4 regions of the Desulfofundulus salinus genome follow, and region 2 is predicted to be linked to each of the others. Evidence: riboswitches for the same ligand, from Rfam matches in the RefSeq annotation. Region 2 holds a riboswitch; each other region holds the start of a gene.

What was found. A riboswitch is a leader RNA that binds a small molecule or an ion and turns the genes downstream of it on or off. The one in region 2 is predicted to bind cyclic di-GMP.
Region 1: it holds a riboswitch for cyclic di-GMP, as region 2 does, so the genes downstream of both, D7024_RS11730 (HD-GYP domain-containing protein) here and flgB (flagellar basal body rod protein FlgB) in region 2, are expected to answer to the same signal.
Region 3: it holds a riboswitch for cyclic di-GMP, as region 2 does, so the genes downstream of both, D7024_RS07095 (type II secretion system F family protein) here and flgB (flagellar basal body rod protein FlgB) in region 2, are expected to answer to the same signal.
Region 4: it holds a riboswitch for cyclic di-GMP, as region 2 does, so the genes downstream of both, D7024_RS02850 (ATP-binding protein) here and flgB (flagellar basal body rod protein FlgB) in region 2, are expected to answer to the same signal.

Annotation. Positions count from the first base shown of each region.
Region 1 covers NZ_RBWE01000001.1:2,291,607-2,298,724, forward strand. The annotation lists gene D7024_RS11710 (nucleoside recognition domain-containing protein) at 1-241, shown strand, start outside; gene D7024_RS11715 (sensor domain-containing diguanylate cyclase) at 256-1,671, opposite strand; gene D7024_RS11720 (DUF7125 family protein) at 1,684-3,087, opposite strand; gene D7024_RS11725 (hypothetical protein) at 3,091-3,459, opposite strand; gene D7024_RS11730 (HD-GYP domain-containing protein) at 3,523-4,155, opposite strand; cyclic di-GMP riboswitch class I at 4,251-4,341, opposite strand; gene D7024_RS11735 (methyl-accepting chemotaxis protein) at 4,669-6,228, opposite strand; gene D7024_RS11740 (YkgJ family cysteine cluster protein) at 6,429-7,091, opposite strand.
Region 2 covers NZ_RBWE01000001.1:1,563,331-1,570,448, forward strand. The annotation lists gene flgK (flagellar hook-associated protein FlgK) at 1-918, opposite strand, end outside; gene flgN (flagellar export chaperone FlgN) at 948-1,442, opposite strand; gene D7024_RS08030 (flagellar protein FlaG) at 1,609-1,980, shown strand; gene flgM (flagellar biosynthesis anti-sigma factor FlgM) at 2,203-2,505, opposite strand; gene pseC (UDP-4-amino-4,6-dideoxy-N-acetyl-beta-L-altrosamine transaminase) at 2,828-4,060, shown strand; cyclic di-GMP riboswitch class I at 4,261-4,348, shown strand; gene flgB (flagellar basal body rod protein FlgB) at 4,716-5,117, shown strand; gene flgC (flagellar basal body rod protein FlgC) at 5,124-5,570, shown strand; gene fliE (flagellar hook-basal body complex protein FliE) at 5,606-5,905, shown strand; gene fliF (flagellar basal-body MS-ring/collar protein FliF) at 5,922-7,118, shown strand, end outside.
Region 3 covers NZ_RBWE01000001.1:1,389,115-1,396,232, forward strand. The annotation lists gene D7024_RS07085 (GspE/PulE family protein) at 1-877, shown strand, start outside; gene D7024_RS07090 (type IV pilus twitching motility protein PilT) at 903-1,988, shown strand; cyclic di-GMP riboswitch class I at 2,057-2,148, shown strand; gene D7024_RS07095 (type II secretion system F family protein) at 2,116-3,435, shown strand; gene D7024_RS07100 (prepilin-type N-terminal cleavage/methylation domain-containing protein) at 3,557-4,054, shown strand; gene D7024_RS07105 (type II secretion system protein) at 4,308-4,433, shown strand; gene D7024_RS07110 (prepilin-type N-terminal cleavage/methylation domain-containing protein) at 4,430-4,816, shown strand; gene D7024_RS07115 (PilW family protein) at 4,857-5,471, shown strand; gene D7024_RS07120 (PilX N-terminal domain-containing pilus assembly protein) at 5,525-6,883, shown strand; gene D7024_RS07125 (hypothetical protein) at 6,984-7,118, shown strand, end outside.
Region 4 covers NZ_RBWE01000001.1:548,035-555,152, reverse strand. The annotation lists gene D7024_RS02860 (PP2C family protein-serine/threonine phosphatase) at 1-285, opposite strand, end outside; gene D7024_RS02855 (STAS domain-containing protein) at 293-604, opposite strand; gene D7024_RS02850 (ATP-binding protein) at 619-1,890, opposite strand; cyclic di-GMP riboswitch class I at 2,101-2,186, opposite strand; tRNA gene D7024_RS02845 (tRNA-Thr) at 2,551-2,625, opposite strand; gene D7024_RS02840 (methylated-DNA--[protein]-cysteine S-methyltransferase) at 2,605-3,234, opposite strand; gene D7024_RS02835 (DMT family transporter) at 3,268-4,206, opposite strand; gene cysK (cysteine synthase A) at 4,418-5,338, opposite strand; gene groL (chaperonin GroEL) at 5,593-7,118, opposite strand, start outside.

The DNA of each region.
Region 1 (7,118 bases), 730 kb from region 2:
GGACAGCCTAATCGTTCTGCAAAACATTCTGGTTCACGGACACGGCTGGACGTGGTTGACCGCATTGTGCACCATGCTCTTTTCCCTGCTGCACTTTCCCTGCGGCACCACGCTGTTCACCATTCAGCGGGAAACAAAAAGCATCAGGTGGGCGGTTTGGGCGGCGGTCATTCCCCTGGCCGTTGCCGGCCTGGTTTGCTTTGCAGTGGCACAGACGGTGCAGGCGCTGGGGCTGGTATAACTTCACAAACAGTGTTACGATGGGTCCAGGTAGAGGTAGTTTTTCCCTCGTTCCTTTGCCTGATAGCAGGCTTGATCCGCCCTTGCAAGCAGCGAGTCGACAGAATCGTTTTTTTTCGCCTGGGCCACCCCCAGGCTTGCCGTAATCCGGCGGTGCGGGAAAGGGTTAATCTCAATAGATTTACGTATTCTTTCTGCCACTTTCGCAGCATCTCCCCCTTTTGTCCCCGGGAGAACGATTATAAACTCTTCGCCCCCGTAACGGCACGCAATATCCGTAGTCCTGATGGAGTTTTTTATTAACTCTGCCGTCTTCTGCAGCACCACATCGCCGGCCAGGTGCCCGAAAGTGTCGTTATAAACCTTGAAGTCATCTATGTCCAGGAAAATAACCGACAGGTGGTAACCGTACCTCGCTGCCCTCTGAAGTTCGGTAGCCAGTACATCCCGCAGAACGCGCCTGTTAAGAAAACCGGTCAAAAAGTCAGTTTCGGCTTCTCTTTCCAGGCGGCGTATGAGAGTCGCATTGGCCAGGGCTACCGCGGCGAAGTTTATATATATCTGCAGGTTTTTACTGCCGTTGTCACCCAGGGAAACAGGGGCCGCTATACCCAATAACCCGACAATTCCCAGAGCAGTCCAGAGGGGATAAACCATGATTTCAGTTCCGGGAGCAGCATCTGTACCGGTAAAGCCCGGTAAAACCTTCAGCTCCTCAATACTCAAAGACGACGGCTCAACTTTTGAAAAAATCCGCTCAATCAACGGATGAACCAGTGGCCATTCCTTCCCGATCAACAGGTTGCCACGCACACCTTTGCCCTGCGCGACCCTGATTTTATCACCTTCCCTGAGGCCGACAAAACATAAATCGGCTTGATAAATTATGATCAACGAATTCGTTATGAGTTCCAGAACCCTGTCCAGTTCGACGATCGAGGTCATAAGGCGGCTGATCTCGTAGATGCTGTTCAGCTCCAGCCTCCGTAAACCTAACAGGTTCCTTTCCAGAATGGCGTTAAAAACCTCATTGATCGTCCGGTAAACGTTATGTGCTTTCGTGATGAAAGCAATTTCTTCCTCGCGTTCCATCAGGGTTGTATGCCCGGCAGGAGCAACTATGAGATACCCTATCTTCTGGGCATAGCTGCCCAGACGGTACGCGCAAAGCTTAAGTCCATAAGGACAGGTGAGCATGTCTTTATCTTCTGTCGAACCGCAGGCAGACCTGTAAAAATCGATACATTTTTCATTACGGAGCTCCCTCCCCTTATTTACCTCCTGGCATAATTCAGCCGGCAAACTGAACCGGGAAAAAGGATCACCGTTCGCATCAAAGATGTAGACATTTGCATTCATGGCCCTGGCCAGCGTATCTTGAAAATCCTGCCAGTACCTTACCGAAATATTAAGTAAAAGGTTTGGATGCATTCAGTAAACACCTCATTTTAGCATATCTGCTTTGTCCAATCTACCGAGGATATTTATCCCCTCTGGGGCAATCTCATACTCCCTCAGGGACTTGTCGTGGTCGCTTCCACGGGCTTTCAAGATTCCAAGAACTTTTCTGATGCTGGAGTTATCCTCCACGTACCGCAGTATGATTATATTATCGGTAATCAGGGATAATTGCGCTCTGGATACTATAAGAGGCGAAAAGAGGTCTTCGTTGAGCACCGTAAAAATAGTGGTGACGTGCCGCTTCCTGAGGTGTTGTCCTATCGCCCAGAGATAATCCCTGTACTTTTGTATATCGGTAACGCTGCTTTCAAAGGAGGAGATGCTGTCGATGACAAACCTCTCCACCTTTTTTTCCCTGATCATGTCCAGTATCTCAAAAGCGTGTTTATCTACGTCCAGTTCTATGGGGGAAATAAACTTGATCTCCAGCTGGCCCTCTGCCAGATATCTATCTATCTCCCAGCCCAGACAGCGGGCAGTATTCTGAAGTTGAACCGCAGGCTCTTCAAAAGAAAGGAATATCCCCTTTTCGCCTTTCTCAGCCCCTTCCAGTAAGAACTTTAGGGCAAACATCGTCTTGCCCGTACCTGTGGCACCGGAGATGAGTGTGATAGTTCCTTCCAGTAACCCACCGCACAACATTTCGTCCAGTCCACAGATCCCGAATTCCTTTCGCCCCAGCTTGACATCGTACCGGAGTTCTTCACCCTCCGGTCTCATCCTTGGGTACACTTCTATCCCCACAGGACCAATTTGAAACAAATGTTCCCCATATTGAAAACTGGTTCCCCTCATTTTCAGAATACGCATATACCTTTTTTGAAATCGCTTTTCTTCCTGTCCGTAAAGGTGAAAAATCCCATCGGCGATGGCAAACTCGCTCAGACGCGTCAGCTCCTGTTCTTCGTACTCGCCGACGAGAAACGCAGTGATCTCCCATATCGAAAGAACGGCAGCCAGCTCAAAAACAAAGGCCCTGAAGGTCTTCTCGTCCGGGAAGAGGTCCCTTATAACCTTGACACTATCGATTACAACTATGTTTGGCAAATGTTCTTTGATCATTTGAGTCAGGTAGTCCAGGCCCCTGCTCGCACCTTGTTTGCGCAGGACCTCCCCAAGATCCCCGTAAATAACCCTGTCCCCCAGCAAATCATCTGAGAAAAACTCAAAATCCTGGAGATGCCTCACCATCTTCAACTGTGATTCCGATATAGTGGTCAGGTATAGACTTTTGAGGCCGTTCCTGGCATTATTAAATATAATATGCTGGACGAATATCGTCTTTCCACTGCCCGGAGAACCGGAAACGATATTCAATGAATAAGCAGGTATGCCGCCACCAAGAATATAATCAAGATTTTTTATGCCCGTTATCAACCTCTCCATCTCTCATTCCCCCCTGGAAGCAGAAAGATCCCCGGCAAATTCCTCGTCCAGCTTCTTTCTAATCTCTTCCGCTCTTTCATGCCCGAGAAGCCTGGCCAGGATTTCTACATACCTGGTGATAAACTTCATAAACATGTCTTCGACCGGCAGGTCCGGGTTTTCCTCCAACCTGGCCGCCATCTTCGCGCACGATATCCCATTTTGATCGTACTGCAGGAGTTCTATTTCCTTGTATTCCAGCGAAACCTCCCATACGACCCTTTCCACCAGAAGATTCACGGAAAACGTCCCAAGGTACTTGGACGACGCGGTCCACATTTCTCTCAGCAAAGTTTCATAGTGCCCGATCCGTTTTTCGATGATTTCGCTCACAACAGCCCCCTCCATTTCAGCTAAAAGCTATCGCTCCAGTATGAACAAGGCCCGGTTTCCCGGTTAGTTATTTCGCAAGTGCTTAACACCTCCAGGAATATCATCAGTGATCCGGTAGAGTTCAGGATCTATTCCCTCAGGCACGACCCGGCAGCAAAACACTTCCACCAGCTGCGGGTCGAATTGAGTACCAGCACAGCGGAAGAGCTCCTCTGAGGCCATTTCTTTAGACATCCTGGGCCGGTAAACCCGATCCGAAGTCATGGCATCAAAACTATCAGCCACGGCCAGAATTCGCGCCCCCAGGGGAATGGCCTCACCCCCCAATCCTTCCGGATACCCGCAACCGTCATATCTTTCGTGATGGTAAAGGGCCATAAGGCTGATGGCTTTCATCCCCGGTATGGCCGAAAGGATTTCATAACTATAAACAGGGTGCTTTTTTATTTCCTCCCACTCCGCGGCTGTCAGTTTGCCCGGCTTATGCAGGATAGCACTGGAAATGCCCAGCTTTCCTATGTCGTGGAGCAACCCGGCCAGGTATATACGATTCTGTTCCTTTTCAGGCATACCCAATTTCTTCGCGAGCGCAGCAGCATAGGCAGCCACGCGCCAGGAATGATTGGAAGAAACCTTAAACCGGACCTCATGTAATTTCATCAACGCCCGGGCAGCATGGATAAATGTGGATTTCATGGAAGCACCTCAACGTATTTATTCTAAAAATTTCTTTAGAAAATGAAAAGCCGCAGGGAGAAAAATTTTACGCTTCCCTGCGGCTTCCCTTCTCCCCTTGCAACCCAGCCGTCATGGTTCCCCGCGGGGAACTTTAGACCTGTGGCTTTGCGTCCCCGGCTTTCGCCGGGTTTGCCCTCCGGAAAGTTGCGACTTTTCAAGAGGTATTTCAACATTTTTTCAAGATGTATTTCAACATTACCGTTAACTTTTCCTCCTGATTAAGGTGATTTTCGGTAATATCAACGGCATCCTCATCCTGAGAAAACCGTTCCAACGGCCCGGTAATAAAGGGCCGGTTCTGGGAAAACTCAAGCCTGAGTTGCTTCCTGGCCGTGCTCCGGCCAACCCCATTACACCGAATCCGCGCGGACCCGCATGAACGGGGTGTGAGAGGAGGGGGTTAGCCGCCCCCTCCTGCTCGATATCCTAAAAGCTCTTGCGTTAATCAATCCCCGCCGGCGGTCGGGGCACCTACATACGGAAGCGTACGGCTAACCTGTCCAGTTCGCCAGCCAGCGCGGTAAGCTCTTCGGTAGAGGCAGAGACTTCCTCCATTGCCGACGTCTGCTCTTCTGTTGTCCCGACAACGTTCTGCACGCCAGCCGACATTTCTTCCGCAGCGGCGGCCACCTCCTGGACCTGCCGCGCAACATCCTCGATGGCAAGGTTGATGGCCTTGATATTAGCCCCAACCTCGTTGATCACCCTGCTTCCCTCCGTGACCTCCGCCGCCCCGGCAGCCATAACTTCGACCGCCTTCCTGGACTCATTCTGGATCGTGGTGATCAGTTCGTAGATCTCCTTGGCGGCGCTGGCCGACTGCTCGGCCAGCTTACGGACTTCCTCGGCGACGACGGCGAAGCCGCGGCCCTGTTCCCCAGCACGGGCGGCTTCGATGGCAGCGTTCAGGGCCAGCAGGTTCGTCTGGTCGGCGATCTGGGTGATCAAGTCTACTATCTGGGTAATCTGGCCCGCGGTCTGGTTGAGAGCATTGATGGCGGAAGAAACGTTGGCGCTTGCCTGCTCAATGGCCTTCATCTGCCCGATAACCCGCTCGACACCCCTGGCACCTTCAGCGGCCCGGGCCGCAGCCTGTTCAGCCGCCGCTGAAACCTTCTGCACATTTTCGGTTACCTGTTCGACGGTCGAGGCCATTTCGCTCATGGTGGCGGCCGTTTCGTTCGCCCCGGCGGCGGTCTGCTCGGCCTGGGTGGCGAGCTGGGAGGCCGAGTCGGCCACCTGCTTGGACGTTTGGACTACCTGGCCAATGATCTCGCGCAAGTTTGTGCGCATGCGGTTGAAAGCCTCCGCCAAACGGGCAATCTCGTCCCGGGTGCGCACCACCAGTTCCTCGCCCGTGAGGTCACCTTCAGCGATACGGCCCGCTTCGCGGACGGTGGCCAGAATCGGACGGGTGATCATGCGAGTTATAAACACTGCCATGAGGAGCCCGGCGACCAGGGCAAGGACGCCCATAAGGATGACCAGAGAGCGGCCACGGGCGGCATAGGCCTGCATGTTATTCACGGCGTCCCCGGTCTTTTGTTCATTTTCCATAATCAGTTCGACCAGAATCTTTTCAACGTCGTCGGCATACGAAGCGACGCTTAGTGCTACGGCAACTGCTTCCTGAAACTTACCTTCCTTGGCCAGAGGAATTGCATAGACGGCAATCTGCCGGTCGTATTCAGTGACCTCGGCGAGCACTGTTTTCAATTTGGGCCGGGCCTGGGCAGTACAGTTATTTAGTCGTTTCCCCAGAAGGGTCTTCGTGTTCTCGATATCCTTTTGGTATTCGTTTAAGTATTTCTCGTCGCCATAGAGAAGGTAAGCCCGCAGATCTCTTGATGCTTCCTTGAAGGCGTCGGCGATCTGGTAGTCAAGACTGAGGCGTACCACCTGCTGATCGACATTGGCGGCATTCGAGATCGTATTCCCCATTATGAGCGACGACTGTATTGCCACGGCAGCCATGAAAAGAAGCAGCAAAACGAAACCGCCGCCGATTTTCATCCCAATAGACATTCTCATTTCAAGATCCCCCTTTGTATTAAGTTCAAGCAATTGAACTCAGATTGATGACAAATCACATCGTGCCCGGCCTATTGACGATGCCCTGCAGAATGTCGCCGTTAACGCCCACCACCTCGGGCGTCTTCAGTTCGTTTTCACGGTACGTGTGTACTTCCAAATCGCGATCTACCGTTAGGCCGAAGAGCCTGTCCAAAACTTTAACCAGAATGATCCGCGTATACTGATCCTTGGAAACGTCGCTCTTCCCAGGAACTCAGCACTTTAAATAAAGGGCGGCCGAAAATAAACAACTCGAACTCCTCACGCAATCCCAGTTCCTTTATGGCGTAAACACGTATGGCCAGGTCTTTACGGACAAGCTCATCCAGCCTGGCCAGGGTTTTCGATTTATCCGTTCCCCGGGACAGGTTGGAGAGCAACTCTTCAACCTCCTGGCAGGGACATTCCCGCTCATGCATCTCGATAACCTCAAGAATCGGGTCCCGGGGGTTGATAATGTCGGCGCGTACGATGGTGTTTCTGCCCACCACGCCTTCCAGCGCCGAGGTATCCCAGCATTTTAAAAGCCGGCATTCCAGCAGGCGGTGCTCGTAAATGGTGCACGCAGAGCTTTTTTCATCAAAAAAGCAGCAGGACCATTCCTTCCCTTTCCCGCGTACCTTGACCAGTTCCCGCGGTGCCGGTTTGAGAGCGTCCAGGAGTGGATCGAACACCAATTCACCCTTCCTGATGGTTATCAAGTCCTGATGCCCTACATATCCAGCCAAAAGGAGTTCCTTGTCTTCATGGTGGAGAGTCGGGCCGCCTTTCAAGCAACAGGTGCCACAACGTATACAGGAGTCCCTGTTAATTTTTTGCACCTTCTTTCTGCAAAATGTTGTTGCAAA
Region 2 (7,118 bases):
CTCTTCCAGCCCCGCCAGGCCGCCAACTTTTGGTAGGCTTGCCGGGTAGTCGGTCAGGGAAACTTCTTTACCGCCAATCTGCAACTTTACTTCCTCCGGAGATCCGGCACTATATTCCAGGCTCACCGTAACATCTGCAGAGATCACGTCCACCCCGAAAAAGGTCAGGTTTATTTCGCCGGTGGGCTTACCCCCATCGGTCAGGTGAGTGACGCTTACCGGCCCGTATTCCGCCAGCCGGTCCAGGAGCAGGTCCCGCCTGTCCAGGAGGTCGTTGGGCTGGTTGCCCTGGGCGTAGACCCGCTTGATGGACTCCGTCAGTTCCCGGATTTGCCGCAGGATTTCATTTACCGCGTCCACCTGGTCTTTGAGCTGGCCGCCAGTAACGTTGCCGCCGGAGTCGATCTTCAAAATGCTTATCGAAATATCGTTCAGCTGCTGGTACGCCTCCCTCATCATGGTAGCCAGCTCGCCACCCGTCTCGGCCACGGCGGCCTTGACGCCGGGGTCCTGGGGGGTGTTGTTCAGGTCGTGCCAGGTATTGAAAAACCTGGTGAGGGTGCTGGCAATGCCGCTGGCGACGGGCTCGGGGAAGACGGCCTCGATGCGGCCGAAGATTTCCTCCTGCACCTGCCAGTACTCCCGGGAGGAAATGCTGTCCCGCGCCTGCACGTCCAGGTACTCGTTTTTAATGCGCCGGATCATGGTCGCTTCCACGCCGGTGCCCAGCTGCCCCGGAAGCAGCTTGCCGCCCAATGTCGGGTTGGCGTACGGGTCGGTGGCGGCGATGACCGCCTCCTGCCGGGTATAGCCGGGCGTGCTGGCGTTGGCCACATTGTGGCCGGTGATGTCCATGGCCGTGCGGTGGGTCAAAAGCCCCCGCCGGGCGATTTCCAGGCCGAAGAACGTTCCGGGCATGCGAAAAATGCACCTCTTCTCTTGGGGGGTTACACGGATTTATCGACAAAAGACGGGCCGTTGCCGCCTTTATTCATGGCGCCGTCCGGCAGGTATGTCTTTGCAGGGGCCGGGGCAACGGCCCTTAAAAGGCGCTCGCAGAAGCGCAGGGCGTTTTGGGCCAGCAGGTTGTTCAGCCTGACCTGTTCCGCCAGTTCCCTGGCCTTCCCCCGCAGGTCTGCCACCAGGTTCATTGCTTCCTGCCTGCCCGGCACCGGCGGCAGGGCGACGACCAGTTCCGCCAACGGTGCCCCCGGGGACAGGCCGCAGGCCCGCCCGGCGCATTCCTGCACCCTGGTGCGGGCCGCCTTCAATTCCTCCATCTGCCGCGCCAGGAACTCCAGCTCTTTCGTTACCTCGTTCAACGAGTCCCCGCTGTTTTTGCGCAGGGCGGCGTTTTGCTTTTCTGCCGCCGCCGCCATCTTTTCCAGCGCGGCCAGTTCCTCTTTTAACATGGAAACCAGTTCTTCTATAAGTTCCTGCATAACGGCCACCGCTCATCAAAAAAGCGTTTCTTTGTTTATTTTCGGCAGGAGGAAAATATCCTTGAGCTTCTCGTTTCCGAAAAAACTTTTTGTCACCTTAATTTTTTGCCACATCATGACGAATAAGAAAAATAGTAAGCCTTATTCAGAGAAAGGCAGGATGAAGATGAGTAAGGTGGAACCAGTTGGCAGACCAGATCTTTCCTCCATGGTAAGGATGTCCCAAACCTTCAAAAATGATCTCCCCAACCTCGGGGAGCAAAGGGATAAAGACGCGCTCCTTTTGGAAGAAAAAGGAGAGGATAAAAGGCCCACCATCCAGGAGGTGCGGGAAGCCGTCGACCAGATCAACGAGACCATGGAGCTCTACCGCACGGAACTACGGTTCGTCCTGCACGAGGAAAGCGGGGAGATCATGGTGAAGGTGATTAACGCTGAGACGCAGGAAGTAATCCGGGAGATCCCTCCGGAATGGACCTTGAAAATTGTGGCCAGCGTGAAAAGGATGCTGGGCCTGATTCTGGACAGGTTTATTTAGTACCGGGCCCACTGCGGCACGGGAAATGACCGGTAAAAAGAGTTTCAGTTTGCCGGCGTGTATCAGGTTTAAAACCGGGTTGCTGGCAATATTAAACCGCCGGCAAAAACCGGCGGTGCTTCTTACACCTGCGCTCAAGCCGGTTCACAACCCCGGCACCGCCCATAACTAACCGGCCGCTCCGGCGGGGGCGGCATCCCCCGGCCGCACCGTACCCCGGCATCACACATGCCTGTCCAGCCGGCGCTCTTCCATGATGCCCGCCGCCACCCTTTCCCCGTCGATAAAGTAGGTGCCTTCCGCAAGCCGTTTTTTTACCGATTCAACCAGTTCGTCCCTGACTTCAGGAAGCTTTTTTAAATGTGACCGGTAGAGCTGTAATTCCCGTGCCCGGTCGGAGATTTCCACGGAGTCGGCCGGTGGGGAATGTTTGGGGCTGCCGTTCTTCTTGTTTTCTTCTATTTCAAGACGTTTCTGGTAAACGTTCATTACCTGCCGGGCATCAAGATTATTGGTAATCCTCATCGCCTATCCACCCCCTGTTAAAACCGTGCGTAGCGGTTTCCCTGCTGTTATCGTAAGGTAATCTCAATATTCTTTTTCGGAAGAAACCCCAAGATTCTTTAGCTATCAAATCGCCTCTTCTGTTCACCGGTTAGGAAATATCTTTTGCCCCCCACTGCAGTTAAATTATACCTTGAATCATGAAAGCCGGGCAACTTTGTCTTCAGGTAACGATTCCTTTTCCTTGATGTTCATGCCGCCGTATGATACGATACTAAAGGTTAATATGCTTTTTCGCTGATCAGCCCGTAAAAAATACATAAAAAGGAGCAGTAATTCAGTTATGGCCGTGCGAGACAATCATCCTGAACCACTTCCCGCCATTGCCGGGGGTGAACCCGTACGGGAAACGTATCTTCCCTATGCCCGGCAGTGGATTGAAGAAGACGACATCGAGGCCGTCGCCCGGGTAATGCGGGGCGACTGGCTGACCACCGGCCCGACCCTGGCCGAATTCGAAAAGCAATTTGCCGCCCGGGTGGGCGCCCGTTATGCCGTGGCCTTCTCCAGCGGGACGGCGGCCCTGCACGCGGCCTGTTTTGCCGCCGGTGTGGGCAGGGGTGACGAAGTGATTACCAGCCCCATCACCTTCGTGGCCAGCGCCAGCTGCGCCCTCTACCTGGGGGCGAAACCCGTGTTTGCGGACATAGATCCGCGTACATATAATATCGACCCGGTGGAAATAGAAAAAAAGATCACCCCGCAAACAAAGGCGATCATTCCCGTACATTTCACCGGACAGCCCTGCGATCTGGACGCCATTCACGCCCTGGCTGAAAAGCACAATCTTGTGGTCATTGAAGATGCCTGCCACGCCCTGGGGGCGGAATATAAAGGGCAGCCCATCGGCTGCTTGAGCGATATGACCGTCTTCAGCTTCCACCCGGTGAAACACATCACCACCGGGGAAGGGGGAATGGTGACCACCAATTCCGGCGAACTGTACCAGTGGCTGCTGCTTTTCCGCAACCACGGGATCACCCGGGACCGGGAATTGATGGTGGAGGATCAGGGACCCTGGTACTACGAAATGCTGGACGTTGGTTTCAATTACCGCCTCACGGATATCCAGGCCGCCCTGGGTTTGAGCCAGCTGCGCAAGCTGGACCGTTTTCTGGAGCGCAGGCGCGAGATTGCCCGCACTTATAACGAGGCCTTTGCCAGCCTGCCCGAAGTGGAAATCCCGTACCAGGCGCCATACAGCCGTTCGTCCTGGCACCTTTACGTGCTGGTTTTGAAACTGGAGCATCTAAAATTCGACCGGCGCCAGGTCTTCGAAGCCCTGCGGGCGGAAAACATCGGGGTAAATGTACACTATTTGCCCGTGTACCGCCATCCCTACTACCGCTGGCTGGGGGACCCGGACAGCTGCAGCCTTTCCGGGTTTTACTGTTTCCACGCGGAAGAGCTGTACGAGCGGATTATCACCCTGCCCCTTTATCCGGCCATGGATAATGAGGACGTAAATGATGTGATCCAGGCAGTACGGAGGGTTATATCCTGGGCACGAAAGTAAAAGGGAATTTCCCCGCTTCCGACTTTATTCGACATTATCTTTGGTTTTACTCTATGTCTTGCGTCAAAAAGCTTAAGTTTTTGTTATTTTTTTTGTGTTTTTTTCTTCTCTATAGAAGGAATTTGGGAGAACGTGTCAAATAATTTATCACTTAGTTGCCAAAGTCAACCTGCTTTTAAAAAAATAACCCACCTTAGCACATTGTCCAGGGGCAAACTTCACCGAAAGGGAGGGACGCAAAGCCACGGGCCTAAAGCGGATTCTCGCTAAGGCAGCCGGGTTGCGACAATGCTTCCCGACCTTTGGGTCGGGTTTTTTATAGACCGGCAAAGAGTGGAGGATATTCAAAGCACCAGGAGAAGGTTTTTCCCCTGCCCCGGGAAGGTAACGTTCATAAAATCACCTTCTAACAATACTAATACGAGGTTAACCTTCTTTATTATGAGGGTGAAACAGTCCACTGCGCACATTATCCGGGAGCAAACTTCACCAAAAGGGAGGGGCGCAAAGCTACGGGCCTGCGGTGAATCTCAGTTTTGGGCAGCTGGATTGCGATGGTGCTTTCCCGACCTTGAGGTCGGTTTTTTCGTCAAAACATATTACGTGGTAAAAGATCCCAAGCGACCGGAACCGGAAGAGGCGGAGGTGGTTTTCTTTGGATCTTTTCGCCAGCCCCATTATGGTGGCGCTGCAAAAGCAGCTGGATGCAGCGGCACTAACCCAAAGGGTAATTGCCCATAACGTGGCCAATGTGAATACGCCGGGATTTAAAAAATCTTCCGTCAGCTTTACGGAAGAACTGCGGCGGGCGCTGGGGGAGGACGTCCTGCCGCTGGTTACCAGTGACCCCAGGCATATCGGGGCTCCGGTCCCGCTGGCCCGGGTGGAACCCACGGTGGTGAAGGAGGAGGGCACCACCATGGGTTACAACGGCAATAACGTGGACATTGATCAGGAGATGGTAAACCTGGCCGCCAATACCCTGACGTACCAGGCTGCCGCCCGGGCTCTGGGCGACCGCCTGTCCCTGTTAACCTATGTCATTCGAGGGAGGTAACAGACGGTGCCTTTATTAGATGTATTCGGCATTAGTGCCTCAGGCTTAACAGCATCGAGGCTCTGGCTGGATATTACGGCCAACAATATTGCCAACCTGCAAACGGCGGGCAGGCCCAACGACCCCCTGAACCCGGCCTACCGCCGGAAAGTTCCCGTGTTTGCCGAGAAACTGCGCCAGGCCCTGGACTCCCCGCCCGGCCAACCCTCCTTCAACGCTGCCGGCGTGAGCGTGGCGGCAGTAGTGGAGGATCCATCCCCGCCCCGGCTTGCTTACGAGCCCTCCCATCCCCTGGCCGACCCCAATACGGGATACGTGGCCTACCCCAATATCAATATTGCCAACGAGATGGTCAGCATGATTGCAGCCACCCGGGCCTACGAGGCCAACGTCACGGTTTTGAACGCGGCCAAGGACATGGCCTTAAGGGCTCTGGAGATAGGCAAGGGCTAATATTCAATGTAGCTAACGAAAGGGGCACTCTGTAGATGCAGGTTTTACCCGTTTCCCCTTTAACCCTGGTACCCACGGCAAGCCAGCCCGCAAAGCCGGACGCTGCTGCCGGCGCTCCCGGTTTCGGCCGGATGCTTGAACGGGCCCTGGAAGAGGTAAATAACGCCCAGGTGCGGGCCGACCGGGTGGGCCTCGACTTCCTCACCGGCCGGGTGCAGGAACTGCACCAGCTGACCATTGCCATGGAAGAAGCCCGGATAATGATGTCCCTGGCCGTGGAGGTGCGCAATAAAATAGTAGAAGCCTACCAGGAAATTTCGCGCATGCAGGTTTAAGGAGCTGTTGTAATTGATGGACCCCAAACAGATCCTGGCCCCCATTAAGGAGCGGTGGCAGGCGCTGCCCCGGTCCCGGCAGGTTCTTTTCGCTGCCGCTGCGGCGGGACTGCTGACGACCGTAATTTACCTGGCCGTTCTTATCGCCCAACCTGCATACGCTCCCCTGTTCACCGGCCTGGAGCCAAAACAGGCGGGCAAAATTGCCGAAGAACTGAAAAACATGAAAATACCTTACCGGCTGGAAGACGAGGGCAAAACCATCGCCGTACCGGAAGGGCAGGTGTACAACACCAGAATTCAGCTGGCCAGCAAGGGGATGCTGGCCGATTCGGGGGCCGGGTTGGAGCTTTTTGACCGGCAAAAGTTCGGTGTCACCGACTTTGAGCAGCAGGTTAACTACCAGCGGGCATTACAGGAGGAACTGCGCCGCACCATCACCAGCCTGGACGAGGTGGAACAGGCCCGGGTGCACCTGGTGCTGCCCCGGGAAAGCCTCTTTCTGGACAACCAGGTGGAACCTTCTGCCTCGATAGCCTTAAAACTCAAGGGTGAATTGAAGCCCGAACAGGTAAAGGGCATTATGGATCTGGTGGTGGGCAGCGTCCAGGGAATGAAGCCGGAAAACGTACACATCATCGACATGGAGGGCAACGTTTTAAGCGACAACCTGGCCCTGGCCGACGAGCGGGCCAGGCTGGCCCGCCTGTCCATGGAGCAATACCAGGTGCGCCGGCAATATGAAAAAGAACTGGAGACCCGCATTCAGCAGATGCTGACCAGAATCCTGGGACCGAACAAGGCAGTGGCCATGGTTACGGCCGACATGGATTTTGACCAGCGCCAGGTTACCACCACCACCGTCCAGCCGGGGCAAACTTTGAGCCAGCAAACCATTACCGAAAGCGGCTCGGGCACGGGTATCAGTGGGGTGCCGGGAACTCCAAGCTCTCAGCCAGGAAGTACCGTTCCCGCACTAACAGGCGGCAATTCCCAGTACCAGAAGCAGCAGACCATCACCAACTATCAGCTGGGCAGTCAGCAGCAAACCCTGGTCGCCGCGCCGGGAACCCTGCGCCGGCTCTCGGTAGCCGTGGTTTTAAACGGCAACTACAGCGCACCCCAGCTGCAGCAGGTCCAGGACATGGTTTCGGCAGCGGTGGGCCTGCAGCAAAACCGGGGGGATCAGATTAATGTTTCGGCCATGCCCTTT
Region 3 (7,118 bases), 170 kb from region 2:
GGTTCACGGGGAAAAGGTGGTCCTGCGTTTGCTGCTTAAGAGCGGGCGGATCCTGCCCGTTGACCGGCTGGGATTCCACCGCTACAACCTGGAGCGTTTTACAGAGGTAATCCATCGCACTTCCGGCATGATCCTGGTCACCGGGCCCACCGGCAGCGGCAAGACCACCACCCTGTACGCGGTACTGGCCCAGTTGAATTCCCCGGAGCGCAATATTGTGACCATAGAGGACCCGGTGGAGTACCTCCTGCGGGGGATCAACCAGACCCAGATCAACGTGAAAGCCGGGCTTACCTTTGCCGCCGGCCTGCGCTCCATCCTCCGCCAGGACCCGGACATCATCATGGTGGGGGAAATAAGGGACGGGGAGACGGCCCAGATCGCGGTGAGGGCGGCCACCACCGGCCACCTGGTGCTCAGCAGCCTGCACACCAACGACGCCGCGGGTGCCCTGACCCGCCTCATCGATATGGGGGTGGAGCCCTTCCTGGTGGCCTCCTCGGTGGTAGGCGTGGTTTCCCAGCGCCTGGTGCGCCTGCTCTGCCCCCGCTGCCGGGAGCCCTACCAGCTCCCGGAAGACGCGCCGGAGAGGATTTTCATGGGCCTGCCGCCCGGTGAGCCGGTGACCCTTTACCGGGCCGCCGGCTGCCACCACTGCAACCACACCGGTTACCGGGGGCGGACGAGCATCCAGGAGGTGCTGCCCGTGACCCGGGCCATAAGGGAGCTGGTAAATAAAAAAACTTCTGCCGATGTGATCAAAGAAAAGGCGGTGGCCGAGGGAATGGTCACCCTGAAGGAAGATGGAATAGACAAGGCCCGGCAGGGGATCACCTCCATAGCGGAAGTGATGCGCGTGGCCTATAACGAGTGGTGACGGAAAAGGAAGGTGTTGCGGCGGAATGCATGCCGATGAACTTTTAAAGCTGGCCTTCGAGCTGAAAGCTTCCGATATCCACCTTACTGCCGGCCGTCCGCCCGTCTTCCGGGTTCACGGGAAGCTTTTTGCGGCCGACGAGCTGGGCGCCCGGGCCGTGCCGGGGGTGGAGGATCTGCCCGTCCTCACCGCCGGGGATACCGAGGCCCTGGCCCGCCAGCTGATCCCCGGGGACCGGTTCCAGCAGTTCATGCAGGTGGGCGAGAGCGACCTGTCTTACGCCATCCCGGGAGTGGGCCGCTTCCGCGTGAACGCCTTCAAGCAGCGCGGTACGGTGGCCCTGGCCATCCGCCTCATCCCGGAGCGCATCCCCACCTTCGATGAACTGGGCCTGCCCGAGGTGGTGGCCCACCTGGCCAGGCGGCCCCGGGGCCTGGTGCTGGTTACCGGGCCCACGGGCAGCGGCAAGTCCACCACCCTGGCGGCCATGATCGACCTCATCAACAGCGAAAGCCGCCTGCACATCATCACCCTGGAAGACCCCATCGAGTACGTCCACCGGCACAAGAAGAGCCTGGTCAACCAGCGGGAAATCGGCCGGGACTCCCTTTCTTTTGCCGCCGCCCTGCGTGCGGCCCTGCGGGAGGACCCCGACGTCATCCTGGTGGGGGAGATGCGGGACCTGGAGACCATCGCTACGGCCATCACCGCCGCCGAAACCGGTCACCTGGTGCTGGCCACCCTGCACACCACCAGCGCAGCCCAGACCATCGACCGCATCATCGACGTTTTCCCGCCCCATCAGCAGCAGCAGGTCCGGCTGCAGCTGGCCGGCGCCCTGGAAGGAGTGATTGCCCAGCAGTTGCTGCCCCGCAGGGACCGTCCCGGCCGGGTGGCGGCGCTGGAAATCCTGGTGGCCACGCCGGCCATCCGCAACCTCATCCGGGAGGGGAAGACCCACCAGATTATCTCCCACCTGCAGACCGGGGCCAGGTACGGTATGCAGACGCTGGATATGGCTTTAAGAAACCTCGTCCGTACAGGGGTGATCGGCAGGGAGGAGGCCCTGGCCCGGGCGGCTGATGCCGAAAATTTGTTAAAAATGATTTAAAACAACCAGCTGGTTATTGACTGGCAGGGCAGCTGCCGTTAAGATAGTTTTCAGGAAGAGTGCGGCAAAGCGAAAAAAGGCAAACCTGCCGAAAGGCAGGGGCGCAAAGCCGCGGGCCTAAAGCGGCATGCAAGGCCGCCATGGCAGCCGGGCTGCCGAACTTTCCGGCACGTACTTCCAGGCGCGTCGCCTGGATTTTTATTTCCGGGAGGTGGTGAGGGGAGCTTTGCCCGTCTATGCCTATCGGGCCCGGGATTTAACCGGCAGGGTGGTTTCCGGCCGGCTGGAAGCCAGCGGACCAAGGGAGGCGGCCAGGATACTGCAGGGCCAGCGGCTCATCCCCGTGCAGATCCGGGCCGTGCGGGGGGGCGTCAGCCTGCCTATGCGGCTGCCTTCATTCCGGCGTGGAGTCAGGCTGAGGGAGCTGGCCCTCTTCTGCCGCCAGCTTTCCACCCTGGTCAGCGCCGGCGTGCCCCTGGTGGGGGCCATGCGCATCCTGGAGCTGCAGGTGGAGGGCCGGGTGCTCAAAGAGGTGGTGCGCGGGGTGACCGCCCGCCTGGAGCAGGGACACTCCCTGGCCGAATCCTTCGGCGCCTACACCTCGGTCTTCCCCGAGATCTTCATCAGCATGGTGGAGGCCGGGGAAGTGGGCGGCGTGCTGGACGAGGTGCTGGAGAGCCTGGCCGGACATTTTGAGAGGGAACACGAGGTGAGGGAAAAGGTGAAGTCGGCCCTCACCTACCCCACCATGGTCCTGGGCTTTGCCGTGGTCATCCTCACCTTCGTGCTCACCTTCGTCCTGCCCCCCATCATCAATACCATCCAGAACCTGGGTGTGTCCCTGCCCCTGCCCACCCGGGTGGTGATGGGAGCCAGCCGCCTGGTGGGGCGCTACTGGTACCTCCTCCCGCTGTTTCCGCTGGCGGCGGCTTTTGGCTTTCAGCGCCTGCGGGCCTCGCCCCGGGGCCGGGAGATCTGGGACCGCCTGGTCCTGAAAATGCCCGTATTCGGACCGGTGCTGAAAAAAATAATTATTGCCCGCTTCGCCCGCACCCTGGCCGCCATGCTCAAAGGCGGGGTGCCCATCATCCAGGCCCTGGAAGTGGTGAAGAAAACCGCCGGCAACCAGGTGGTGGCGGCCGGCGTGGCCAGGGCGCAGGAGAGCGTGCGGGAGGGGCAGGGCCTGGCCGGCCCCCTGGAAGAAAGCGGCATCTTCCCCCCGCTGGTCATCCGCATGATTGCCGTGGGGGAAGAAACCGGCAGCCTGGACGCGCTGCTGGTCCGCATCGGCGCCTTTTACGACCAGGAAGTGAACATCACCGTGGGCCGTCTCTCCAGCGTGCTGGAGCCGGTGCTGATTGTCTTCCTGGGCGGCATAGTGGGGTTCATCGTCCTTTCGGTGCTCCTGCCCATGTTCACCAGCATGATGCAGGGGCTGGGCAGGTAGGGCGGTGGTTTCAAAGGTGTTCTTACATACTCTAACCGGCCGTTTAGGCACCGTTTCCAGGTCAATTATTTAATTGACAACCCTTTTTATTAAGACACTACTTTTTGGGGAGGGAAAAACTATGCGCAAAAAACTCAAGGACAACCGCGGCTTCACCCTGGTGGAGCTGCTGGTGGTCATCGCCATCATTGGCATCCTGGCCGCCATCATCGCCCCCAACGCCTTCAAGGCCATTGAAAAGGGCAAGGTGGCGGCGGCGGAAGCGGATTACAAGGCCATCAAGGCGGCGGCGCTGAACTACTATACAGATACAGGTAAATGGCCTATGGCTACTGATAATTCTTGGTCCGACGAAACAGAGTGTTTTGTTACAGGAAAATCAGATTCTTCCCAGAACCCCGCTGGCTGGAACGGCCCCTACCTGGAGCGCTGGCCCAGCAAGAACCCGTGGGGCGGGACTTATACTTTTAAAAATGAAAGCTCAAAAAGAAGTCTTGAACTTAATTCTGTCCCCTCCAGCGCCGCAACTAAAATGAAAGCTGACCTTGGCAATGATGTAGTCGAGATAGACGGTTCGGGTGCTACTGTCACCGTCGACATTCTAATCTCGAAGGACTAAGAAGTTGTAATGTTATAAAAGTGATGTTGTGTCGTTTCTCTGAAGTAAGAGAGCGGCTAGAGCAAAGTACCGGTGAAATCTTTGAGTAAAAGCAGCGAGCATGCAACGGAGATATTGCGCGGTCGGAGTAGTCTGCCTGCGGCGTTCGGGTGCCGGGGCAGGCTACCCGGCCCCACCTTAATCTGCCCCGCCATTTTCCGGCAGGGGTGGGTGGTGAGTAGATGCGATTTCTTCCGGGGAAGGATGTGAGCCGGTGAGGTTTCGTCTATCAAACCTGCGCCGCGATCAGCGCGGCTTCACCCTGGTGGAGCTTCTGGTGGTCATCGAACCTTTAAGTACGCCTGCAATGCTTCATGTAGTAGACGAGGAATGGTTATGATTATGCGTACATTTTCCAGACATGACCGCGCCTTTACCCTGATCGAGGTCCTGGTGGCCGCCGCCATTCTGGTGCTGGTGGCGGCCACTGCCGTAAATCTGATGGTTTCGGGCAAAATGGCGGCTAAAGCAGCCTGGGAGGACACGGTGGCCGTTAACGCCGCCCAGGCCGTGATGGAGGAACTGCTGGCCGGCTCCCTTGCCGGCGGCGAAAGGCAGGATGAACCGCGGCCCTTTCCCGGCGCGTCCGGTTATACTTACACATATTCGGTAGAGACCTATCAGCCGGATGATCGGCTGGTCCAGGTGCGGGTCAACGTCCACTACCGGCACCAGGGGCGGGAGCGGCAGCTGGAACTGGTAACGCTGAAACGCAGGGGATGACGGCCGGCGCAAATTTGATGAGTTGGCGGGACGAGGCCTGATGGGACCGGTTAAAAAAGTTGCAGTGCGCAGAGCGGTTGGCGATAATAACGCGGCTATAACCGCTAAAGGAGCCGGGTACGTAAAATATGGCACGGCTGATACACCGGCCTCTGGTCGGCGGGCCGCCCTGCCGGGACTGGCGGTTGACCGCCGGGGCCTGACGCTGATCGAGGTTCTGGTGACGGCCGTCCTTCTTTCTTTAATCCTGGGGGCGGCCTATTTCGTCGTCGACAGCACCATGCTCAACTGGAAAAAAGGCGACGAGCAGGTTGACGTGCAGCAGAACCTGCGGCTGGCCATGGACCGGCTGACCCGGGAACTGAGGGTCAGTGCAGGGGTGGACGAAATAAATCCCCAATCATACATCATTTTTAAGAGCCCGGACAATACAAAATACATCAAGTATTATCTTTACGGCGGCGAGATCAAGCGGGCCACCAGCACTGATAAAGCCTCCTGGCAAGGGAATAATCCCGTGGCCGGGCGGGTTCAGGCGGTATCATTCCAGGGAGTTACCGGCTTGCCGGCTACGGTGGAGATAAAGCTCACCGGCACCAACGGTTTTGTCTTAACTTCCCGTGTGACCGTGCGGATGATGCGCGAACAAAATTGATTTTTCCGGGAATAGATGTTCTGTATGGAAGTGATTTGGGAGGGCGACCTGTATTGACCGGCGGGCAAAAGGGAAAATTCGAGAGCGGGCAGGTATGCCGGAGGCTCCCTGCTTTCTGGAAAAACATGCGTGCCGGAGCACAAAAAGGCGCGGCCCTGGTCACGGTGATCCTGCTCACCCTCCTGCTCCTGGTCTTTGCCGGCTCCCTGGTCCAGCTGACCACGGTGGACAAAAGAATGTCCGCCAGCCAGGTAGCCATGACCCAGGCCCTTTATTTGGCCGAGGCGGGAGTGGAAATGATGGTCGTCCGGCTGGCCGGGAATTTTGATGCCGGGCCGCCGTCCACGCCAATCGTGCTGGGGAACGGCCGGATTTCCAAAATTACCGTGAACCCGGTGGACGCCAGCACCAGAGAGATCCTGGCCGAGGGGCGGGCGGGCAACGCCCGCAAGGCACTCAAAGTGCGGGTGCAGCGCACGGCTACTCCCGTGCTGCAGAACGCCCTTTGTGCCGGAAATTCCCCTAACTTAAGCGGCAACGTATCTATTAGCGGTAACTTGTTGATTAACGGCAATTTGGAAACTGGCTCCAGTATAAGCCTTACCAATTCCAGGCTGGTGGTGGTGAAGGGCAATCTGGATAATAAAAATGGTAGCATCAACATTTTGTCCGGAGGCAGCCTTTTGGTGGGAGGCAACCTCTATAATAGACACGGCCGCATTGAAACACCGGGCTACCTCCAGGCAGACGGTGCCATCGATAATTCTTCAGGCACCGTGATTTTCTCCCCCGGCGGGACCTACTTCACCCCCGCCACGCAATATCCGGCGGGCACGTTTATCATTCAAAATGACGGCCAGGTACCCCGGCTGGACGGCCCGCGGGAAAATATTGCTGCCCTTGTAGAGCCGGCCGCCCTTCTGGATCCAGCGGGAAAAGTGGCTGCCTACCAGGGCTATCCCCGTTTGGGTGTAACCGAAACGGGAAACAGGTTCGAGAGCAATCTTACCGGCAGGTCTGCCGGGACCTATTACCTGGACACCGGTGGAAAGGAACTCTGGCTTGAGGGTACATACAGCGGGAAATGGGTTATTGCCGTTAAAGGGAACGTGGAGATCAGCGGCGATTTGCAGCCGGCAAATGCAGGCCGGGACGTCCTGGTTTTGCATGTAGACGGTACGGTTAGCGTACACGGGAATGAAAACGTCAGCGCCGTTATATATGCGTGCCGGTTCGAAGCCGGCGGGAGCAGTACCATCAGGGGGACGGTGGTTGCCCAATCTTTTGATGTCAGTGGTAACGTAAGCCTGATCCAGGATAATGACCTGATCCAGAACGCCGTTCCCGTCCTGCCGTCAGACCTGGTCACTGTGAAAATTATTTCCTGGCAGGAGGAATACCCCGTATTTTGATTTCCCGAGCCTGCCCGTACGTCCTGAAAATTTGGTAACATATCCATTTCAGGGTTTCCTTTAAGCAGGACTTTTTTACTTTCGCCACGAAAATATATGCATGTTTCGGCAGTGTTCGTTCCCAAAAGTTATATCCTCGCCCGGGGGCATTACTTTACTCGAGGTTCTTGTCTCCACGGCCATCAGTGCCACCCTGCTTTTAATTGCGGTGCCCGCCGTACTTAACGGTTTGAGC
Region 4 (7,118 bases), 1.0 Mb from region 2:
CCGCAGTTCATCCCCTCCCACCCTGTTTAACCGGCGCACCACCTCCAGAGGATGGGGATTAATCCTGATACACTCCCGGAGCATATGGCGGATTGTTTCCATCAGCCGGGCCGCATGGAATCCTTTACCCATTACGTCTCCGATGACGGTAAATACGGTTCTCTCGTCGCAGGAAATAAACTCAAAAAAATCTCCCCCGACCTGTTCGGCAGGCAGGCTACACCCACTAACTTCCAACCCGTAAGCCCTTAGTATTTTTCCATTCCCTGTAATCACTTCTCCCATCCTGCTCCTACCTCTCTTCTCCGCCCGGAGCGGTGTTTTGCGCCAGGAGCCTGTCCAGCCCTACCAGCCGCATCACCTCCGCCACATCAGGTTGCGGCCTCAAAATCAGCATCTGGCCTCCTTTTTGCCGCCAGTCGTTGCTAATGTCCAGCAAACTTTTCAAACCGGTGGAATCAACGAAAGAAACGCCCGAGAGGTCAACTTCCAGTGTGTGTTCCTCCACCTTCCCAACAACTTCTTGCAATTGTGCTACCGTTTCCACGTCCAATTCACCGTTCAGCACTACCCGGCACACCCCCCGGTCAACGTAAACATCCACTTTCAGCAACAAAATCACCCTCTTTCATTGGTCTTGTCCGGTTTTAACCTACCTGCAGGCACAACGCCAAAGTCCAGGGCCAGGGCGGTACCTGACGGTCCTGTATTAAGGTAGAGGTGGTCCGCATAGTAGAGCATCAGGGTAAATCCACACCCCAGGGAATTCTTGGTTGAATAATGTTGCATCAGCGTTGCCCGGGCCAATTCGCTGGTTTTGATTCCCGGACCCCGGTCCTGAACGATAATCCTGACGGTGTCCCCTGACTGCCTGGCTTGCCAGCAACCGCCCCCTGCATGTTTGAGAGCATTGGCCAGCGCCTCTGTCAAGCACAAGGCAATCGCATGCTGCCTGCGGCTGTCGAGAACAGGCAAGGCTTCCCGCATTGCCCGGCGGGCTTCCGGAATGTCATGGGTCTGCCGGACCTCACCCCTGGCCAGTTCCGTCCCTTCTGAGATCACTTTTTCCATTTCTCCACTATTCACCAGGTATAACCGGCCCCCCGTTACCGCCGCTATGGCCTCCCGGTAAGCCTGCATCTCCTGCTGGTGCATCTTTCTCTCCTTTTCAATCACCTCGGTGATGTCAAAGGCCAGCAGTCCACCGCTCCTGTGGTCGAAGGGCACGCCGTGAAGGTCAAACACCTTTTGCCCGTCAGCGCTAATGATCACCTCGCGGCGGTGTTCGGCCTGGCGGATAGCCTGGCGCATCAGTTTTTCCGCTTCTTCCATAGGCAGGTCCAGGTCAGCCTGGCCCGAAAGGTAGCGGAAGCGCCCTCCTTCATATTTCATCACCTTCCCCACCCTGAGAGCGTTAATTAGTTCGGATTTCTCCACCTCAGCCAGCAGTTTCTCCCTGACCAGGTCCTGAAGGTGCTCCGGCAAGTGCCGGGAAATCTCCTGTATTAGCTCGCCGGCGCTTCCGGCCAGCAACTGATACTCCTCCCTGCTAAGACGACGGGCAGTCCCCTGCTTCCGGTGGACACACAGGATATCAAAAACGTGGACGTTATTTTTCCCTTTGAACGGTACCCCGGCCACCTCGACCCACAAGTTTTCCTGCAGCCTGATTACATACCGCCCCGGAACAGGAGCTTCCGTTTCCAGCCCAAACTCCGTGGTATTTAACACCAGGATGCGAGCCGGATACTGCCTGCCATGCTCATCTTCCAGTAACACCCGGACAGGCGGCGAAGGCACCCGCCGAAGGGGGCTTAGCTGGACAAAATACTGGCACTCCACACAAGGACGGTCCGGTTCTTTCTTTGCGCATTCAAGACACCGTTGCATTTTTTCACCACCCTTCTGCCTTTCAGCCCCTCCCGGCCCTATGCCCTTTCAATTGCCACAATACTGCCAGCAAACGTCCCAGCCATTGGCTCTGTTAGAGTCGACCTCTATACCCCAAATGGATAAACATACTTTTATAAGCAGGAACGACAGCCTGACCAGGCTGCCGCAACAAAACATCATTAAAAAGAAAACAATCAATACCTTTATCGCGGCAGCCTGGCAGTCATACCCTTTAGGGCTGCAGACCCATGGCTTTGCGCCCCACCCTTTCGAGTGGTTTGCCTTTAACACAATAAAGACAGTAAAGTTTTTAATTTAACACTTAAAAGGCTGATTCAACACCGCCAGAACACAGAAAATTTCCGACCAGCGAAAAATTCAGCCCCTGAAGATCCATAACCACCGGTACCAAAGCCATGTCCGCAAACAAGATACCTGCACCCAAAAGTTAATATACGATATCTATATTTTATTTTCCTTTCCGAAAGAAGCAAGACAATGTAATATAACACGATTCTACTTAATGTCAAGTTTTACCACACCATGACCTCCAGTCATTTCAAAGTGAACTATCCCCAAATTATCCCTATTTCGCTAATTTCGCCGGTTTCGCCAGAAACAATAAACGCCGCAAACCCTTGCGGCGTCTAGCTTTTTTGGAGCTGGTGGTCGGATTCGAACCGACGACCTGCGCATTACGAGTGCGCTGCTCTACCCCTGAGCCACACCAGCACTTTTCTGTTGTCTCACTTGACTAACCGGCGCATTACTTATATTAACGCATGTAGGGCCATTTGTCAATTGGTATCGCCCGGTGGGGCCGGGTCGTACGCCTTCGAGTTGCAATAGCTGCAGTTTTAAGGGCAGGCCGCCGCTAAAACCGCCGGGTGATCCATCCCGGCGGATTACCCGGTGGCAGGGAATGACCAGAGGAACCCGGTTGGCCCCCAAAGCCCCGCCCACGGCCCGGGCGGCCCGGGGATTCCCGACGGCTGCCGCCACCTGCTGGTACGACCATAATTCACCGTACCCGATGCGCCGTACAAAATCCAGCACCCGGGCCACAAAAGGGGTGCACCAGGAAAGATCCACGGGAATATCCGCAAAGGAAAGCGGCCGGCCCTGGAAGTAATGGTTCAGCCTTTCTTCCAGGATCAGAGGCCACCTTTTTACGGCAGGCTCGCTGGTTTCATTAATTTTTACAGGCATTGGTTCATCCTGCAGGGCAGTCAGGGCTTCCTCCCGGCTTGGACGGGGAAATGTCAGGACCAGCAGCCCCTGCTTACCCCAGGCAGTACCAACCCAGCCCGCTTTGGTGGATAATAAATGAAGCCCATTCACAGAACGCCCCCCACAGCCGCAAAATAGAATAATCTATTTTTCTGCTGCCGCCCGGATAAAAATGGCCAGACCCGTGATAATAATCGCCCCGCCCACAAGCTGTAAGGGTGAAGGTACCTGGTGAAAAATGATATAAGCCAGAATGGTTGCCCCCACCGGCTCGCCAAGTATACTCACTGAGACCACGGCAGCCTTGACATAACGCAGGGCCCAGTTAAAAATGGTATGCCCGAAAATGGTGGGCACCAGGGCCAGGAGGAAAAACCACAGCCATGTGAAGGGCGGGTAAGGAAAAAAGGACAAACCGGTGAGCAGCGCACCCAGGAACAAAGTCACGGTACTGGCCCCGTAAACAACAAAAATGTACGGGAATAATGACAGGCGGTGCCGTAAACCGCGCCCGATCAATACATAGCCGGCAATAAAAATGGCCCCGGCAAAAGCCAGGATATCTCCCCAGAAAGCCTGCCCACCGATCTGAAAATCACCCACACCCACAATAATGCTGCCGGTTAAAGCCAGGGATGCCCCCACAAGCCCCGTGCGGGCAATTTTTTCTTTAAAGATAAGGTAGCCACCTAAAACCACAAATAAGGGTTGCATGGTGACCAGCACGGTGGAGCTGGCAATGGATGTGTACTCAAGGGAAGTAATCCAGGCAGTGAAATGCAATGCCAGCAACACGCCGGAAAGGCAGGCCAGCATTATGTCACGCCGGCCCATGGAGCGCAGTTCTTCCCGTCCCCTGGTCAGGGCAATGGGAGCAATCATGAGCACGGTAAACCCCAACCGGTAGAAGGCAATGACCAGAGGTGGAGCCATGGCGAGTTTGGTAAAGATGGAAGAAAAGGCGGCTCCCACCACCCCCATCAGGATGGCCAGGTAGGGATTGACAAAGGGGCGCTCCAGGCCGGTGGTTAATGACCCTGGCCCCTCTTCAAGGGAGCGATATTCTGGCGCTTTTTGAGGCATGCTCATTCATCAAGTCTCCTACTTTGAACAACCAGGACTGCCCTTCATATTCTACCAATCAAGCAGAGATTCCTGCCAGGCAAGTGAACTTCCACCGGGCAAATCCGGAAGCTTTACCCCGGACAACTATTGTCAAAATACCAGTCGCCCCACGGGCTAACAACCCGGCTTTTACGACCGGAATAAACCTCTGGTTTTCACACAAGTGAGCCTATACAAACAACCCGGTAGACAAATAACGCTCCCCGGTGTCCGGGAGCAAAACCACCACGGTCTTACCCCGGTTTTCCGGCCGGCCGGCCACCTGTAAAGCCGCCCAGACGGCCGCCCCCGAAGAAATACCCACCAGCAGGCCCTCCTCCCGGGCCAGACGACGGGCGGTGTTCAGCGCATCTTCATCGGCCACCTTTACAATCTCGTCCAGCAAAGCCATATCTATTACTTCCGGTACAAAGCCCGCGCCGATGCCCTGAATTTTGTGCGGGCCGGGCTTCCCGCCGGAAAGCACCGGTGAGGCGGCCGGTTCCACCGCCACCGCCCTCAGGGAGGGACGGCGGGCTTTCAGAACGGAGGCTACCCCGGTAATGGTACCTCCAGTACCAACACCGGCCACAAAGAAATCCACTTCCCCTCCGGTATCCCGCCAGATTTCTTCGGCGGTGGTGGCCCGGTGGGCGGCCGGGTTGGCCGGGTTGGCAAATTGTTGCGGCATAAAGGCATTGGGATGGGAGGCCGCCAGTTCCCGGGCTTTGCGTACGGCCCCGGCCATGCCCTCGTTCCCGGGGGTAAGAACCACTTCGGCCCCGTAAGCGGCGAGAAGCCTGCGCCGTTCCAGACTCATGGTTTCAGGCATGGTCAGCACCAGCCGGTAACCCCGGGCCGCGCAAACCATGGCCAGGCCAATGCCGGTATTGCCGCTTGTAGGCTCGATGATTACGGTATCCTTGTTGATTAATCCTTTTTCCTCCGCCTCACGGATCATGTTGTAAGCAATCCGGTCTTTAACGCTGCCACCGGGGTTAAAATACTCCAGCTTGGCCAAAACAGCAGCAGGCAGATCGGAAGCTATCTTTTGCAAGCGGACCAGGGGCGTTGCCCCGATCAATTCCGTCACGTCATTAAAAAGGCGCATGCAACCAACCTCCTAAGGTATAAAGAAGCCCCGGAAATAACATACCCCCGGAAACGGTGGGAAATCATTAAAATGAAAAGCCGGCCCCGGGATTACTACTGCTACATAAACTCTCTTTTTCCTCCCGGCTTATAAAAAATTTTTCCCACATAGGTACCGGGTGAGTGGCGAAAATTTTTCCGACAAAAAGGTTGCCCGGAAAATAAAAGGCCCCCGCGCAAGGAACACGGGGGCTTTTCAATGTTCGTTTTACCTTACATTGGAGGCATTCCGCCACCCATGCCGGTATCCTTTTCCTTTTCCGGCTTTTCCGCCACCAGGGTTTCAGTGGTCAGAATCATAGCGGCAATGGAAGCGGCATTCTGCAGGGCAGACCGGGTGACCTTGGCCGGGTCCACAATACCGGCTTCAATCATGTTCACATACTCGCCAGTCAAGGCGTTGAAGCCCATACCATCGGGCAGGGCCCTGACCTTTTCCACCACTACGGAACCTTCCGCACCGGCGTTGTTGGCAATTTGCCGCAGGGGTTCTTCCAGGGCCCGGCGTACAATGTCCACACCGACTTTTTCATCCAGGCTGCTGGTTTCGATATTGTCCAAAGCCTTGATGGCTGCCACATAGGCCACGCCGCCACCGGAGACAATACCTTCCTCCACGGCAGCCCGGGTGGCGTTCAGGGCGTCCTCGATACGCAGCTTCTTCTCCTTCATTTCAGTTTCAGTGGCTGCGCCAACCTGGATCACCGCTACGCCGCCAGCCAGCTTGGCCAGACGCTCCTGCAGCTTCTCCCGGTCAAAGTCGGAGGTAGTTTCTTCGATTTGCTTCTTGATGGAGGCGATCCGGGCATTAATCTTGTCCTGGGAACCGGCACCGCCGACAATGATGGTTTCTTCCTTCTTCACCCGTACCTTGGAGGCCCGGCCGAGCATGTCGATGGTAGCCTTATCCAGCTTCAAGCCCAGCTCTTCGCTGATTACAGTACCTCCGGTAAGAATGGCGATGTCCTCCAGCATGGCCTTGCGCCGGTCACCAAAGCCGGGAGCCTTGACGGCCACGCAGGACAGGGTGCCACGCAGCTTGTTCAGCACCAGGGTGGCCAGGGCCTCGCCTTCCACATCCTCGGCAATGATCAAGAGCGGCTTGCCGGCCTGGACGATCCTTTCCAGAATGGGCAGCAGATCGGCCACGGCGCTGATCTTCCGGTCGGTAATGAGGATGTAAGGATCGTTGAGAATGGCCTCCATCTTCTCGGTATCGGTGATCATGTACGGAGATATGTAACCCCGGTCGAAGTTCATCCCTTCCACCACTTCCAGGGTGGTGCCGATACCCTTGGATTCCTCGACGGTAATTACACCGTCCTTGCCCACCTTTTCCATGGCTTCAGAGATCAATTCGCCGATGGACGGATCGTTGGCCGAAATGGAAGCTACCTGGGCAATGGCAGCCTTGCTTTCCACCGGCTTGGCGGCCGCTTTGATTGCCTCTACGGCTTTTTCTACCGCCTTTTCAATGCCCCGCTTGACGATCATCGGGTTGGCCCCAGCTGCTACGTTCTTTAGACCTTCCCGCACAATGGCCTGGGCCAGCACAGTAGCAGTGGTGGTACCATCACCGGCCACGTCATTGGTCTTGGTGGCTACTTCTTTAACCAGCTGGGCGCCCATATTCTCAAAGGGATCGGTTAATTCAATTTCCCGGGCAATGGTCACACCGTCGTTGGTGATCATGGGAGAACCAAACTTCTTCTCCAGCACCACGTTGCGGCCCTTTGGTC